One region of the Cryobacterium sp. TMS1-13-1 genome, then DNA from elsewhere that is predicted to be linked to it. Evidence: riboswitches for the same ligand, from Rfam matches in the RefSeq annotation. Region 1 holds a riboswitch; the other holds the start of a gene.

Region 1 (7,591 bases):
AGTGACGAAGCCAAGTCACAGGCTGCGGAGGTTGTGCACTTATTCGCCTCCGAGGTGTAATAGGATTGCTGAGTTGCCCCGGGTTGTAGACGCGGGGACGCATGGTGGGTATAGCTCAGTTGGCAGAGCGCCTGGTTGTGGTCCAGGAGGTCGCGGGTTCAATCCCCGTTACTCACCCCAATGTTTCACCGTTCACGATTTGGTCAGTGATGCTAGAGCTGGACGCGTCCGAATTCGAAGCCCTCGTTGTCGGCGAGCTCGATCTGCTGCCCGATGACATGGTTGATGGTCTCGACAATATTATTTTCGTGGTCGAGGACCGGCCCGAGAACGGCACCCTGGACACCCTCGGCCTCTACGACGGCGTCGCGCTGACCGAACGCGGCCAGTACGGCTTCGGGGAGATGCCCGATCGCATCGTGCTGTACCGGGAGCCGCTACTAGCTATCTGTACGACACTCGACGACCTGCACGACGAAGTTCACATCACGCTCGTGCACGAAATCGCCCATTTTTATGGCATTGATGACGACAGGCTGCATGAGCTCGGCTGGAGCTGACCGCAAGCGGTCTAGCCTTGCAGAATGAGCTCCTTCCGTCCTGGCCGTCTGATCGGAATTCTGGTCGGAACCGTCGTGATTCTCGGCCTCGGTGTCTACGGCCCCGCGATGCTTCTCGGTCCGCTACCCGCCGTGACCGCCACCACCGTCACGCCCGCCGCCGGTGCCTCGCCCCTCACTCCCCCGGCGCTCTCCGCCAATGGCGCGAGCGCCATCGCCGTGCTCGCCGCGACGACGAGTGACGTCTCCGGCACCACGTCGACCGGTACCACGTCGACCGGTGCCGTTTCGCAAGCTGCGGAGCCGATCGCCGTCGCGGGAACGGCGGAAGCACTGCCGATGGCATCCATCGCCAAGGTTGTCACCGCCCTCGTCGTTCTCGATGCCAAGCCGATCGCGGACGGGGAATCCGGCCCCGTGGTGACTTTGACTGCCGCCGACTTTCAGAGCTATCTGGACTACGACCAGGTCGGTGCCCGCTCGGTCACGGTCTTCGCCGACGAGCAATGGACGGAGCTGGAATTATTGCAGGCACTGCTGCTGGGCTCGAGCAACAACCACGCCGACAGTGTGGCGCGCTGGGCCTTCGGCTCGCTCGACGCCTACGTTGAAGCCGCCAACGCCTGGCTCGCCGACAACGGGCTGACCGGCTCCGCCGTTGTCGACGCTACCGGCCTGGGCGATGGCAGCGCTGGGACCGCTACCGATTTGGCTCGCCTCGCGGGTCTCGCCGCGACCGACCCGATCGTGTCTTCGATCCTGGAGCGCCCGGCATCCGCTTTGGCGGACCGTCGCGGTGTCGAGAACACCACTTCGTTTCTGCCCGAGGAGGGCATCACCGGTATTTCGCGCAGCTACACGGATGCCGCCGGCGTCTGTTTTCTGTTCACCGCCGCGGTCAGCGACGGCGCGTCGAGCTTCACGTTCTCGGGCGCTTTCATCGGCGAACCGACCTACGATGCGCTCACCGCGGACCTCACCGCACTGATGGAGAGCGCCAGGGCTGGAGTCGGTCCGCTGCCGGTACTGGCCGCCGGCGACGAGTACGCGACGTTCGAATCGGCCTGGGGTGACGAGGCTTCCGCCGTGGTCGGCGTCTCCCGCACCCGTTATGCCTGGCAGGCCGCCACGCCGGAGGCTGCCACGGTCACACTCAAGGATTTCGCCACCGCGCGCACCGGCGCGAACGTCGGAGAGGTGCAGCTCACCGTGGCCGGAGAGGAACTCTCGGCCGCGCTGAAACTCGACCAGGCGATCAACAATCCGGGGCTGGGGTGGCGATTGCTGCACCCGATCGTGATGATCACGGCGTTGCTCGATCAGTAGTTAAATCGGCTCCAACTCGGTGTCGATCGGATCGCTCTCGCCCTTGTCGAAGGAGTAGCGCACGCGGCGTTGCCCGTTGACGTCGCGTTCGTCGACCTCGTCGTACCAGAACACCGATTCCAGACCGGCGACGGCGGCGACCATGCTGATGCGGGCCGCGTGTTTACCGCGCACGAGCGCCCGGGAATCGATCTGGCCGTCGAGCGGGCCGTCGATGAACTCGGCGATATACAGGGTGGGGGCACCGGCATCGTCACGGTCGGAAGTATTCATGGCAGTTAATCTAGTCCTGTGCGCCCCGGGTTACCCGGTGGGCTTGCTGGCGCGTGTCGCCCGCTCTCGTCGCCTACCCGCCCGCCCGCAGGCGCACGGTGGCACGACGTTCCGGTGCCTCCTGCGTGAGGTAGGCCGTCCATTCGTCCTGCCACTGGTCCCAGTGCATTCGAAACGCCTCGCCGTCGCGGTCGAGCGCTCGTTGTTTGCGCAGGTCGTCGTCGGCGGCGAGCCACACGCGCACGTCGCTGAGCGGCTCATGCGCGGCCGCGAGCGTTCCGCAGCCCTCAACGATCAGTGGTCGTTCTTTAGTCAGCGGATGCCACTCGGCTCGCTGATTCGCGCTCCAGTCGTAGCGCTGCCAGGCCGCCGGCCGCCCGGTGCGTCGGGGTTCGAGAAGGTACCGGCGCAGGTGATCGATGGCCGCGTCGAGGCCGTCCCAGCCGGGGTAGATATCGTCCATGCGCACAAGCTGCGGGGTTTGACTGCCCGGCCACTCTGCCACGAGGGCGTCGGCGAGGGTGCTCTTGCCCGCGCCACTCGGTCCGTCGATGAGCACCACCGGGTTCGGCCCGGCAGCGGCGACGGCCTGGAACACCGGCGCCAGCAGGGTCGTGGCGCGCAGAGACTCACGCGAAGACAAAGTTCCAGTTTCCGGTGGATACCGAGATCGTGACGGCCAAAACGGCGATCATCAGCCCGATCCCGATGAGTGACCATTCCCGCAGGCCGAAGGTTGAACTCCGAGCCCAGGTGCGTTGGGTGGGAGCACCGAAGCCACGAGCTTCCATGGCGGTGGCGAGTTTACTGCCCCGCCGAATGGACAACACGAGGAGCGCGAAGGTCTGGTTGCCCAGGCGGCGCAGCACCGCGCCATCCGCTACCCCGCGTGCCCGGCGGGCAAGTCCCAGGGCCCGCCAGTCCTCGATGAACAGCCCGACCATCCGCAGCGCCGCAAGTCCGCCGAGCACGAACCGGGCTGGCAAGTGCACGACCTGTCCCAGCCCGTCGGCGAGATCGGTGGGATCGACGGTGATGAACAGGACGACGGCAGGCAGCCCGATCGCGAGCACCCGCAGGGTCGTGGCGAGGGCCAGATCGATTGAGCCATCGGTTACCTGGATGAATCCGAATGACCAATATTCCTGACCGGAGGCCTGGCCATACAGCAGCGTCGTGATCCCGGTGGACGGTGCAGCCAGCCAGACCAGCGCGGTTCGCCACAAGAAGACTCGAAGAGTAAGCCCAGCCCACAGAAAGAGCAGCATTTCGCAGGCCAGGGCGACGGCGGCGGAGACCCAATCGATGGTCAGCACCAGGACTGCGGCGAGCAGGAGCGCGGCAGCGAGTTTCGCGACCGGATTGATCCGGTCGATCGCTCGCACTCCCCGCGTGGGTGTCAAGACACTCATGGCAGAACCGCGCTGAGATCGTACTTGGAGCCGCGGCCCTCGACTCGAAATTCCCGATCAGCGACGGCGGCAACGAAGTCTGCGTCGTGGGAGACCGCGACGATGGCGGTGCCCGCGTCCAGGAGGTCACGCAGCAGCGCAACGATCTCCTGCCAGGTGCGAAAATCCTGACCGAACGTGGGTTCGTCCAGCACCAGAAGTCGGGGTTGGGTGGCCAGCACTGTGGCGACCGACAGACGTCGTTTCTCGCCACCGGACAGGGTGAATGGGTTGGCCTCGGCCAGGTGGTCCAGGCGAAGGCGATCCAGCAGATCGTCGACGCGCCGGTGCAGCAGTGCGTCCGACAGACCGAGGGCTCGCGGTCCGACGGCCAGTTCGGCGCGCACGGTGCCAGCGACGAACTGGTGTTCCGGGTCTTGAAAGACGGTGCCCACTCGACTCAGAAGCTGTCGCGATTTCCAGCGGATCGGGTCGCTCCCTGCGCCAGCGGCGAGAGCGCTGCTGGCGACGACCCGCCCGGCGGCGGGGCGCAGGAGCCCCGCCAGGGTGAGCGCGAGGGTGGACTTGCCGGCTCCGTTGGGTCCGGTGATGAGCAGAGCGCAGGCTTCCGGCACCTCAAGGTCGATATTTTCGGCAACCACAAAATCCCGAGTGCGCGCAATCGCGAGAGAACTGGTCGACAAGAGCGTTGGCTGAACGGTCTCTCGAGGAGGCCTTACGGGAAGCGTGTGTGGCACACCGGGTACCCAGACGCCGGAGGCGGTCAGTGCAACTCCCTGCGCGAGGAGAACGTCGCTAGGGGATCCGTCGGCCAGGACTCCCCCGTCGGCGCCCAGAACGATCACCCGGTCGACGAGGTCCTTCCAGATCTCAACCCGATGTTCAATAACGATGAACGTCGAGTCAGTGTGTGCCAGAACGCGGGCGACGGACTCGCGCACCTCCCGCACGCCGACCGGATCGAGATTTGCCGTCGGCTCGTCGAGGAGCAGCAGACCCGGCTGCATGGCCAACACTCCGGCGAGAGCAAGACGCTGTTTTTGGCCGCCCGACAAGGCGGACGTCGGGTGGCCAACGGGGACATCGAGGCCGACCATCTCGAGGGCATCCTGTACGCGCCGCCAAATTTCCTCACGCGGCACGCCGATGTTTTCGCAACCGAAGGCGACATCGTCGCCGACGCGAGCGAGAATTACCTGCGAGTCGGGGTCCTGGAGGACCAGGCCGACCTGACCCCTGGCGTTGCCAGGCTCGGTGCCGTTCACGCGCAGAGTACCGCGTTGCTCGCCCTCTTCGTCGCCGCCGAGCACGCCAGCCAGCGCGTGCAGCAGCGTCGATTTTCCCGAACCGGATGCACCGAGCAGGAGAATCCGCTCGCCAGGCTCGATGCGGAGGGACAGCTCGCTCACCGCCCAGCGCCGCCGACCGGAATGGCGCCAACCCCAGTCGCGAACGTCGACGGATGCGCCTCCCCGCGTCGCGCCCACCAGCATCCGCTCGCCTAGATCGCGGTTCGACCGGCGATGCGACCCGCCGCGAAGCGGTTGAGCGCGCCCGTGCGAGCCAGGCCGCGCGCAGCGAACCAGGACAGGAGCCCGGCGATAACGACGCCGGAAATAATCGCGCTCACGATATAAATCGTCGCGAATGCGCTCGCTGAACCGGGATACCACAGCACCAGGTCATTGATGGCCATGGCAAGTCCGGCCCCAGCGCCCGCCAACAACACGACGTAGAGACGATAGTTCGTGTAGAGGAACAGAGCGAAGACAAGCTCGGCGCCAAGACCCTGCACCAGGCCAGACACCAGCGTCAGTGGTCCCCATTGGTTGCCGATCAGCGTGGAAACGACGGCGGCAAGGAGCTCCGTGTAGAGCGCGGCCCCGGGTTTGCGAATGATGAGACCGCCGAGCACGCCAGCGAACAGCCAGCCTCCGCCCAGGAGGGCAGACAGGCCCGGCAGCAGCGGCGAAAGCAGACCGCTCAGGGGGTTGCTCGCCTGATTCCAGACGAGGAAGATGACACCGCTCGCGACGCCGATGACGCTGGCGACGACGATGTCGACGACGCGCCAGCGAAAGTTGCGCTTCGTGGCTCCCGCGGGAGCGGATTGCTTGAGTGAACTCGTTGTAGCGTGCACTGTTTCGTGCCCTTTCTGTAGGTAAATACAGGGCACGGGATTGAGAAGCCTCCCTGCGCTGGCATGATCCAGATCAGGTTCGACGGTCGAAGCTTGGTCAGCTTCCTCTCAGCCCGGTGTACCGGACTCCCGTGATCGTGCTCAAGTATAGTGCCCCGTTTAGACTGACGATATGGGGATCACGACATGAGCATCGGCATTCTGCTCGTTTTGGCGGCCCTGTACCTGCTGCTCATGCGCCGGTTCGTTCTACGGCGGCGGCGAATTGCGCAGGGTCTGCCGGTGAGCGGCCCCTGGCACTTTCCGGCCTGGTTGCGCCCAAGAGTGCCGCGCTGGGCGCGGCGACGCTTCGCGCGTCGCCCGCGCGCAGCGCGGCGGTTGCGCCACACCCGCCCGGGCCCACCTTAGCTCCGTGGGCCCATGATCTATCATGGGCCCGGTTTCCGGGCCCGGGCCCCGTGCAGAAAGCGACTACTTCTTTAGGGCGCGGATCACCCGGGCCAAGGCGCGGCCGGCGACGATGAGGAACGGCACACCGACGGCGAGCAGGGCGATGACGTTCGGCTCGAACCGGGCTGTACCGCCAGACTTGACGTACGCGCCGATCGGCAGCGAAACGCCGCCTCCGCCCCCGCCGGACCCGGCCCCGCCCTCACCGGCATCACCGCCGCCGAAGCCGTAGTAGGCGAGCGCGACGGGCACCAGGGTGACGCCATCGATCTGTACAGGGTCACCGTACGCCGACTTCACACCGGCGGAACGGAACGTTTCTGCGAGTTTTTCCGGGAGGCTGGTCATGCCATCAGGTTAGCGTGACTGAGACTTCAGGGGCGAGGTTTGAAGTGCGAGGCCGGGCGCACGGTTCCCGCTCCGAATCGCTCGGTCACGGTGTCCACGGCCAGCTCCGCGCCGCGCCAGTCTTCGTCCGGGTCCCAGAGTCCGACCGATCCAGATGCTGTGCCGAGCTGCTCCGCACGCACCCCGATCAGCCGCACCCGAATACCGGAGGCTGCCAGCAGGTCGAACGCGGCCACCGCCTCTTCGTAGATGCGCCGCCCCACATTGCTGGGTTCGGCGAGGGTGCGCGACCGCGTCACCGTGCTGAAGTCGGTGTAGCGCAGCTTGAGGGCGACCCGCCGTGCCACGAGATCGCCCCGCCGCAGCCGTACGGCAACGAGGTCGCACTGCCGCAGCAATTCGCTGCGCAGCCGGTCGACATCCGTCACATCGTGTTCAAAGGTCACCTCGTGGCCGATGCTCTTCTCCTCCCGCTCCAGCGTCACCACGCGCGGATCACGACCCCAGGACAGCTCGAACAGTTTCTGACCGGATGCCTCCCCCAGCGCTTTGCGCAGCACCGCCAGCGGCGTGTGCGCGATGTCGCCGATCAATTTCAGGCCGAGTCTGCTCAGCGCCTGCTCGGTGGCGGCCCCGACGCCCCACAGCGCGGCGACGGGCAGCGGATGCAGAAACTCGACCGTATCCTCGGCGGGAACGACGAGCAGCCCGTTCGGTTTGGCCAGGCCGGAGGCAAGTTTGGCGACGAACTTGGTAGAGGCCGCGCCCACCGAGCAGACCAGCCCGGTCTCGGCGAACACCCGGGCGCGAATGAGTTCGCCGATCACGCCCGGTGAGCCAAACAGGTTGGTCGCGCCGGCCACGTCGAGGAAGGCCTCGTCGATGCCGAGCCGTTCCACCAGCGGGGTCACGTCATCGAAAATGCTCATGACCCGGCTGGAAAAGTCCCGATAGAGCCCTATGTGCGGCTCGAGCACGATTGCATTCGGGCATTGCCGCAGCGCGAGCGCCATCGGCATAGCCGAGTTCACGCCGTATTTGCGGGCGATGTAGTTGGCCGCAGTGACGACCGACCGACCGCC
Region 2 (7,591 bases), on a different contig from region 1:
AAGAGACGGAGCTGAGTCATCGCTCGCGCCTGCTGAGGGCTTGCTATCGGTTGCCGCGGTGACGTATGGGCAAGAAGTCGCTGGACGGTGCAGGAGAAATAAAACATGGTGGTGTCCGGTTGTCATGCACGCACGTATGAGGGTGGTCGGGAAGTACGGCCGCTGTCATCCAGCCAGAATCAACGGAAAGAAGTCAGCTCATGGGCATAAACAATCTGGATCTCACCAATCGGCGCGGAATCATCACGGGCGCAGGGCAGGGCATCGGTCGGGCACTCGCGCTCGAATTCGGTCGCCGTGGTGGCCACCTGCTGCTGGTTGGCCGACAGCTGGCGACGCTCACAGAAACCGCACGCCTCGTGGCCGCCGAGGGCGGAACGACCGAGATCCTGGTCGAAGACCTGACTCAGCCTGGCGCCGTGGAGAGAATCGCGCAGACGGTTGCGTCCTGGAGCGTCGTTGACCTCCTCGTCAACAACGCCGGCAATGTGCGCGCGGGCAGGCTTGAATTGTCCAGTGATGCGGATGTTCACTCGATGATCGATCTGAATCTGACCGCCCCGATCTTGCTGACCAAGACCCTGCTGCCTGCGCTTTTGCAGAGCGGGAAGGGACGCGGCAGTATCCTCGTGAACATTTCCAGCGGGATTGCGCTCGTGGCGATGCCGTTCTATTCGGTCTATGCGGCGACGAAGTCGGGCATTGCGCAGTTCAGCGAGGCGCTTCGCCGCGAGTTGATCGGAACGGGCGTGCATGTTGCGACCGTCTATCCCGGTGCGACCGACACGGCCATGATGGCGTCACAGAACGCCGGCGCCGAACTCGGATGGGGACGCCGCAGTCTGGGTGACGTCATCACCGACATGATTGCTGCGCTGGAGGCTGGCGAGCACGACATCAACACCGCACCGGACGAGATGCAGCAACTCAACTTCACCGACCCGATGGCGGTGGATGCAGCGGTCGCGCCCGGCCTTGAGGCCCTTGAACTAGCGGTACGGGACCACCGCAGCATCTAGTACTGCAGAACTGCGTAGTACCCCACCGCGGTTCCCGCCGTCGTCCAGAACGTCGTCGAGCGGCCCCGACGGCGTGACCGCAGCTACGACGCCATCGGCGCGCAGGCCAATGGCATCCCGACGATTCTGGTGGAATGGGGCTTCGGCTCCCCCGCCGAGGCTCGAGGCGGCGACCGCGGTCGTGCACTCGACCGACCAGCTTCGCAAGCTGCTGCTCGGCTAAATCCCTAGCGGCTAGGAGTCGAAGCCGAGCCCGAGCGCGTCGAGGGTCTTGAGCAGGGCGTTGCGCTTTCCGCGGTTGTGGTCGGCACGGTTCAGCGCCCAGCGCGTCGCCTGAATTCCAGCGGATGCGATCGGCTCCGGTGGGAACGAAAGCGGACGCCCCCGCACCATGGCCAGTTCAGTGCGGTCCGTGGTGCGATCGGCGAGCTGGTCGAGCATGACCTGCGCCGCGAAGTGCGTGGCACCAACACCGAGTCCGGTGAAGCCGGCCGCATAGCTGATGCGCCCGCCGCGTGCTTGGCCGAAGAAGGCGCAGAACTGCGTGGACGTGTCGATGGCGCCGGCCCATTTGTGGCTGAACCGCATCCCGGCCAGCTGCGGAAACGTGGTGAAAAAGTGGCGGCTCAGCTTCTCGAATGTCTCCGGCCGGTTCTCGTAACCGGTGCGCACTTTGCGGCCGTAGTGATACACAGCGTCGTAACCGCCAAACAGAATGCGGTTGTCGGCGCTCAGCCGGTAGTAGTGAAACTGGTTGGCGAGGTCGCTTAGGCCCTGCCGATTCTGCCAGCCGATCGCGGCGAGCTGGCTCGCATCGAGCGGTTCGGTCATTAGCACGTAGTCGTAGACCGGAACGGTCGCGAGTTTGTTGCGTTTGAGCAGCGAGGGAAAAACATTGGTGGCGAGCGCGACCTTCTGGGCGGTCACGGTGCCGCCCGCGGTCACTACCCGGGCGCCCTGGGCCGGCCGATGTCGGGCCGTGTCCACGCTCTGCACGAGCGAGTGCTCGAAGATCTCCACTCCAAGGTCGGTCGCCACGCGCGCCAGTTCGGCGGCGAGCTTGCCCGGATGCACGAGGGCGGTGCTGCGCCGGTGCCAGACGCCGGCGAGGTAGGTCGGTGACGCGACCTCGGCCCGCACTGCGGACTCGTCGAGAAACACCACGTTTTCGCCGGTCGGCTCTTCGCGCAGCCACTCAATCTGATGCTCTTCGATGGCGAGGTCGATGGATCCGGTGCGTTCAAAATCGCAGTCGATGCCGAGGTCTGCCACCGCTCGTTCGATCTCGTCGAGGTTCTCGTTGCCCAGTTCGGTCAGTCGGTCGATCTCTTTCGGCCAGCGACTGCGCCCGTTGTCGTCACCGTGGGTCAGGCTCGCCTCGCAGAAGCCGCCATTGCGACCGGATGCCGCCCAGCCGACCGTGCGCGCCTCCAACAAAAGCACCCTCGCATCAGGGTTTTGCTGCTTGGCCAGCACCGCACTCCACAGTCCGAGGTAGCCGCCGCCAACGATCGCGAGGTTGCAGCGCAGGTCGCCGGTGAGCGCTGGATAGCCGGTACGCGGCTCGAGGTCCTCGAGCCAAAACGAGCCCAGGCGTGTTCCCGTGAGCGAGGTTTTAACAACGGATGCCGCTGGCCGGGCCCGGTCGAAAATGGTGCTGCTCATGCGTGGCTGCTGGTCATGGGTGGCGTCCTCTCGCGGCGACGATGCCGCCAACTAGTCTGGGCGCCACCAGCCTAGCCGCGCCCACCGACAGGCCGGGGCGCGGCATCCGCTCTGTTCGCGGGTTGCCCCATCCGCGTCACGCTACGCGGGGGTTGCGCCGCTACGCGGGAGGCGGCACACCCCCGCGCACTGACGCAGGTCCCGCGAAACACGTGCCCCGAGGCCCGGGCCCGGAACCTGGGCCCATGCGTGCAGGATGCCCCCGTCGACCGGGCCCGGGACGTGGGCCCATGATCCAACATGGGCCCGGTTTCCGGGCCCGGGCCCGGTCGGATTTCTCGTCACCCGGCAGGGGCATCCGCTTAACGCAAAAGTGCCGCCCCGCAGAAGCGGGACGGCACCAGAGAACGCGAGTGACTAGATAATCGCGGCGCGAAGGGCGGCAGCAGCTGCAGCCGGGTCTTTGGCGCCGTAGATTGCTCCGCCGGCAACGGCGACCGTTGCTCCGGCGCGCTGCACCGAAGCGATGGTCGACAGGTTCACGCCGCCGGCAAGGGAGAACGGAACCTTGGCGGTCTCGCCCTGGTTGAGCAGTGTGGCGAGCGAGAAGCCGGGCTCGGCCTGCTCGTCGAGTCCAGCGTGCATCTCGACGAACTGGGCACCGAGCGCGGTGACCTCGCGGGCGCGGGTGACCTTGTCGGCAACGCCGATGAGGTCAACGACGATGCCCTTGCCGTGCTTGGTCGCGGCGGCGACAGCTCCGATAATGGTGCTGTCTCCGGCCGTGCCGAGCACGGTTACGAGGTCTGCACCGGCGGCGAAGGCGATGTCGGCTTCGAGCTCGCCGGCATCCATCGTCTTGAGGTCGGCGAAGACGATCTTGTCGGGGTGCGCGTTCTTGATCGCGGTGACGGCGCGCAGGCCCTCTGCCTTGATCAGCGGGGTGCCGAGCTCGATGATGTCGACGTGCGGTGCAACCTGAGCAGCCAGCGTGAGCGCCGCTTCGGTGGTCAGTACGTCCATAGCTACCTGAAGCTTCATGGGATTCTACTTTCTATTAGTAATTAAGAGTGGAAAGTTTTTGGAAATGGTGCGCGCCCTATTCGAGGTTGGCGTGACGCGGCCAGAGCTGTTCGGCCGTGGAACCGCTCGCCTTCCAGAGCGTGTGAAACAGGGCGTCGCCGACGAACAACACCGACTGCTCGAACAGGCCGCCCGAGTACTGGGCCGACACCTGCCCAGCGTGGTCCTGCTTGGCAGCCGCGGGAATTACCACGGTCACCGCGGCGAGCCGCCCGAGCGACGACTCGGGCGCAGTGGTCAGCGCGAGAATGCTCGCCCCCACGCCGTGAGCCGTCTCGGCGGCACGCACAATGGCGCCCGTCGTTCCGGATCCGCTCGCCACCAGCAGCACGTCGCCCGACACGATCGCCGGGCTGGTCACCTCGCCCACCACGTGCACGTCGAGGCCGAGGTGCATGAGTCGCATCGCGGTCATCTTCAGTGCCAGCCCGGAGCGGCCAGCGCCGAGCACGAACACCCGGGGCGCCGCGGCGAGCAGGGTTGCCGCCTCATCCAGTACTGAAGCGGATGCCGATCGCAGCGCCTCGACGACGCGGCCGTTCTCGGCGAAAATGAGGCCGAGGGCATCCGCTGCCAGTGGGGTGGTTGTCGTTTCGGTCATGATTCAATGGTCCACTCCTTCGAGTGGGAATGCTGCCCGCCAAACGAGCGGTTTTCCTACCCAAACGGATGGCTCTGGGTGGGTTCCGAGGATGGCCCGGGTAGGCTGGGGGGCATGACTTCCGCTCCATCTAACCCCGGCGTGCGCGCCACCGCCACTGAGGCCGCTGCGCGCAGCACGGCCGCCGCCCTCCGGTCTGATGCTGGTACCGGAGCAGCCGAACCGGCCGCGTCATCCGCCACGACCGCAAAACGCCCGACGCTCCCCGCAAACTCCCCGGTTCAAACAGCGCGCAGCGCAGCCGCCGAACGCTCCAAACTCATCGCCGACCTCACCGACGCACACGCCACCACGCTGGAATCCCTGCTCGCCGTGCTGCGCTCCGGCAGCACGAGTGACACCGCCGCCCGACAGAAGGCCACCGAACTCGCCGCCGCCGCGATGGTCGCCCTGCGCGCGGTGAGCGACCTCGATCGCAGTCTCACCGAGGAACCCGTCGCCCGCGCCTTCGAACGCCTCAGGAACGACCTGCGCCCGCTCGTGCGCTTCGGCGACCTCGACGTGCAGTTCATCGAGCCCCCGGTGAACGGTCGGGCATTGCCCGGCGAGGTCGCCCACGAAGCCCGCGCCATCGTGCGCGGCGCCGTACTCGCCCTCGTCGAACAGGCCGGGGTCGCGCGGGTGCGCGTGCAGTGGGACTGCGACGGAAGTAACCTGCTCATCCGCATTCGGGACGACGGTCCGGGCAACCTCGATGCCGAGGTTCCGAGCGTGCGCCAGCTCGCCGCCCGCGTCGTCGCCCTCAGCGGCACCCTCAACGTCGAGGCCACCGCCGGCTGGGGCTCCGAGATGGCCGTGTCGCTGCCGCTCGACGCGCCCACGGCATCCGTCACCGCCGCTGCGGCCTGGGGCCTCAGCCCACGCGAACGCGACGTGCTCGAACTCGTCGCCTCTGGGGCGCGCAATAAGGCCATCGCACAGGCCCTGACCATCAGCGAGAACACAGTGAAGTTTCACGTGGCCAACCTGCTGCGCAAGGTCGGCGCCTCGACCCGCGCCGAGCTGGCCGCCCTCGCTCGCTAAGCGGATGCCCAGCGCCAGCTATGCCTGGCCCGCCGCAGACTCGGGCGCCAGCTCCCGGTCATCGCGCCAGCGATGCGTGGCGCGATGGCCCCCACCGGGCGCGGTGACCGCGACCCCGGTAGGACCCGAGCGCGCAACCAGCGCTAGGGTGAAGGAGTCAGAAGACACACCAACCACGGGAGCGCGCACCAGCGAGCTGAGAGGACGGCCAGGGCCGTCGACCGTTGAACCTGTCCGGGTAATGCCGGCGTAGGAAGTTCGAAACCAATGCGCACAATTGACGAAACAACCATGTCAAAAACGGTCACGACCGGCCCGATCCAGGGCAGCAGCAAACGCTACGAACCGGTAGAGGACTGGCCCGGGCTCGAAATTCCCGTTCGCCGGGTGAACCTCAGCAACGGCGAACACTTCGACCTGTACGACACGTCCGGCCCGTACACCGACGAGACGGCCAGTATCGATCTCGAGAAGGGGCTGCCGCAGACCAGAGCCGGGTGGGAGCATCCGCTGCCCATCGACGGCGCTGCCACCCAGCTGGTCTGGGCCCGGGCCGGCATTGTCACGCCGGAGATGGCCTACATCGCCGCGCGCGAGGGCGTCTCGGTCGAGCTCGTCCGCGACGAGGTGGCGCGCGGCCGGGCCGTCATTCCGGCCAACCACAAGCATCCGGAGAGCGAGCCGATGATCATCGGCAAGGCCTTCACCGTGAAGATCAACGCGAACATCGGCAACTCGGCGGTGACCTCGTCGATCGCCGAAGAGGTCGAGAAGATGGTCTGGGCGGCCCGCTGGGGCGCCGACACCCTGATGGATCTCTCCACCGGCAAGGACATTCACCTCACTCGGGAGTGGATCATGCGCAACTCGCCCATTCCGGTGGGCACCGTTCCGCTCTACCAGGCCGTCGAAAAGGTCAACGGCGACCCGTCGCTGCTCACCTGGGAGATCTACCGCGACACCGTGATCGAGCAGTGCGAGCAGGGCGTCGACTACATGACCGTGCACGCCGGCGTGCTGCTGCGCTACGTGCCGCTGACCGCCAACCGGGTGACCGGCATCGTCTCGCGCGGCGGCTCGATCATGGCCGCCTGGTGCCTCGCCCACCACCAGGAGAGCTTTCTCTACACCCACTTCGTGGAGCTGTGCGAAATTCTGCGCCGCTACGACGTGACCTTCTCGCTCGGCGACGGCCTGCGCCCCGGCTCGATCGCCGACGCCAACGACGAGGCCCAGTTCGCCGAGCTGCGCACCCTCGGTGAGCTCACGAAGGTCGCGAAGTCGCACGGCGTGCAGGTGATGATCGAGGGGCCGGGTCACGTTCCGATGCACAAGATCGTTGAAAATGTGCGCCTTGAGGAGGAACTCTGCGAGGAGGCCCCGTTCTACACGCTCGGCCCGCTCGCCACCGATATCGCGCCGGCCTACGACCACATCACGAGCGCGATCGGCGCGGCCATCATCGCCCAGGCCGGCACCGCCATGCTCTGCTACGTCACGCCCAAGGAACACCTCGGCCTCCCCAACCGCGACGACGTGAAAACCGGCGTGATCACGTACAAGATCGCCGCCCACTCCGCCGACCTGGCCAAACACCATCCGCGCGCCCAGGAACGCGACGACGCCCTCAGTCGGGCCCGGTTCGAGTTTCGTTGGACCGACCAGTTCGCGCTCTCGCTCGACCCGGACACCGCGCAGAGCTTTCACGACGAGACACTGCCGGCCGGCCCAGCCAAGGCCGCCCACTTTTGTTCCATGTGCGGGCCCAAGTTCTGTTCCATGCGCATTTCAGCGGATGTTCGGGTGTACGCCGAAGAAAACGGCCTCACCAGTCTCGAGGCCATCGAGGCGGGAATGGCCGAGAAGTCGGCCGAGTTCACCCGTCTGGGCAGCTCGGTCTACCTGCCGCTTCGGGTGCTCTGATGACGGTCATTTTCGACAAGCGGATGCCCACCGACACTCCCACGGTCGCCGCTTCCGGGGTCGCCGGGCCCGGATCGCTGGCGCCGCGAGCAGTTGTGAACGACCGGTCGCGAAGAGCCGCTACTCCAGCCCGTTCGCCCGCGCGACCCCGCCCAGCCAGGCCAGGCTCGGCTTCGGCGTGCGAACGAACGTCTCGCGGTCGACCTCGATGAGCCCG

Evidence for each region. Region 1 has a riboswitch for thiamine pyrophosphate ahead of E3T31_RS09415 (ECF transporter S component). Riboswitches for the same ligand answer to the same signal wherever they lie in the genome.
Region 2: it holds a riboswitch for thiamine pyrophosphate, as region 1 does, so the genes downstream of both, thiC (phosphomethylpyrimidine synthase ThiC) here and E3T31_RS09415 (ECF transporter S component) in region 1, are expected to answer to the same signal.

Annotation. Positions count from the first base shown of each region.
Region 1 is NZ_SOGX01000010.1:29,047-36,637, reverse strand. Features, by position in the region: gene orn (oligoribonuclease) at 1-60, shown strand, start outside; tRNA gene E3T31_RS09450 (tRNA-His) at 105-180, shown strand; gene E3T31_RS09445 (metallopeptidase family protein) at 210-560, shown strand; gene E3T31_RS09440 (hypothetical protein) at 585-1,886, shown strand; gene E3T31_RS09435 (hypothetical protein) at 1,887-2,159, opposite strand; gene E3T31_RS09430 (AAA family ATPase) at 2,233-2,802, opposite strand; gene E3T31_RS09425 (energy-coupling factor transporter transmembrane protein EcfT) at 2,789-3,571, opposite strand; gene E3T31_RS09420 (ABC transporter ATP-binding protein) at 3,568-5,064, opposite strand; gene E3T31_RS09415 (ECF transporter S component) at 5,073-5,711, opposite strand; TPP riboswitch at 5,745-5,854, opposite strand; gene E3T31_RS09410 (hypothetical protein) at 5,898-6,119, shown strand; gene E3T31_RS09405 (hypothetical protein) at 6,183-6,509, opposite strand; gene dinB (DNA polymerase IV) at 6,536-7,591, opposite strand, start outside.
Region 2 is NZ_SOGX01000008.1:231,849-239,439, reverse strand. Features, by position in the region: gene E3T31_RS07955 (SDR family oxidoreductase) at 201-1,019, shown strand; gene E3T31_RS07945 (FAD-binding oxidoreductase) at 1,254-2,684, opposite strand; gene hxlA (3-hexulose-6-phosphate synthase) at 3,102-3,725, opposite strand; gene hxlB (6-phospho-3-hexuloisomerase) at 3,784-4,368, opposite strand; gene E3T31_RS07930 (response regulator transcription factor family protein) at 4,483-5,451, shown strand; TPP riboswitch at 5,617-5,724, shown strand; gene thiC (phosphomethylpyrimidine synthase ThiC) at 5,743-7,374, shown strand; partial or broken gene E3T31_RS07920 (family 1 glycosylhydrolase) at 7,495-7,591, opposite strand, start outside.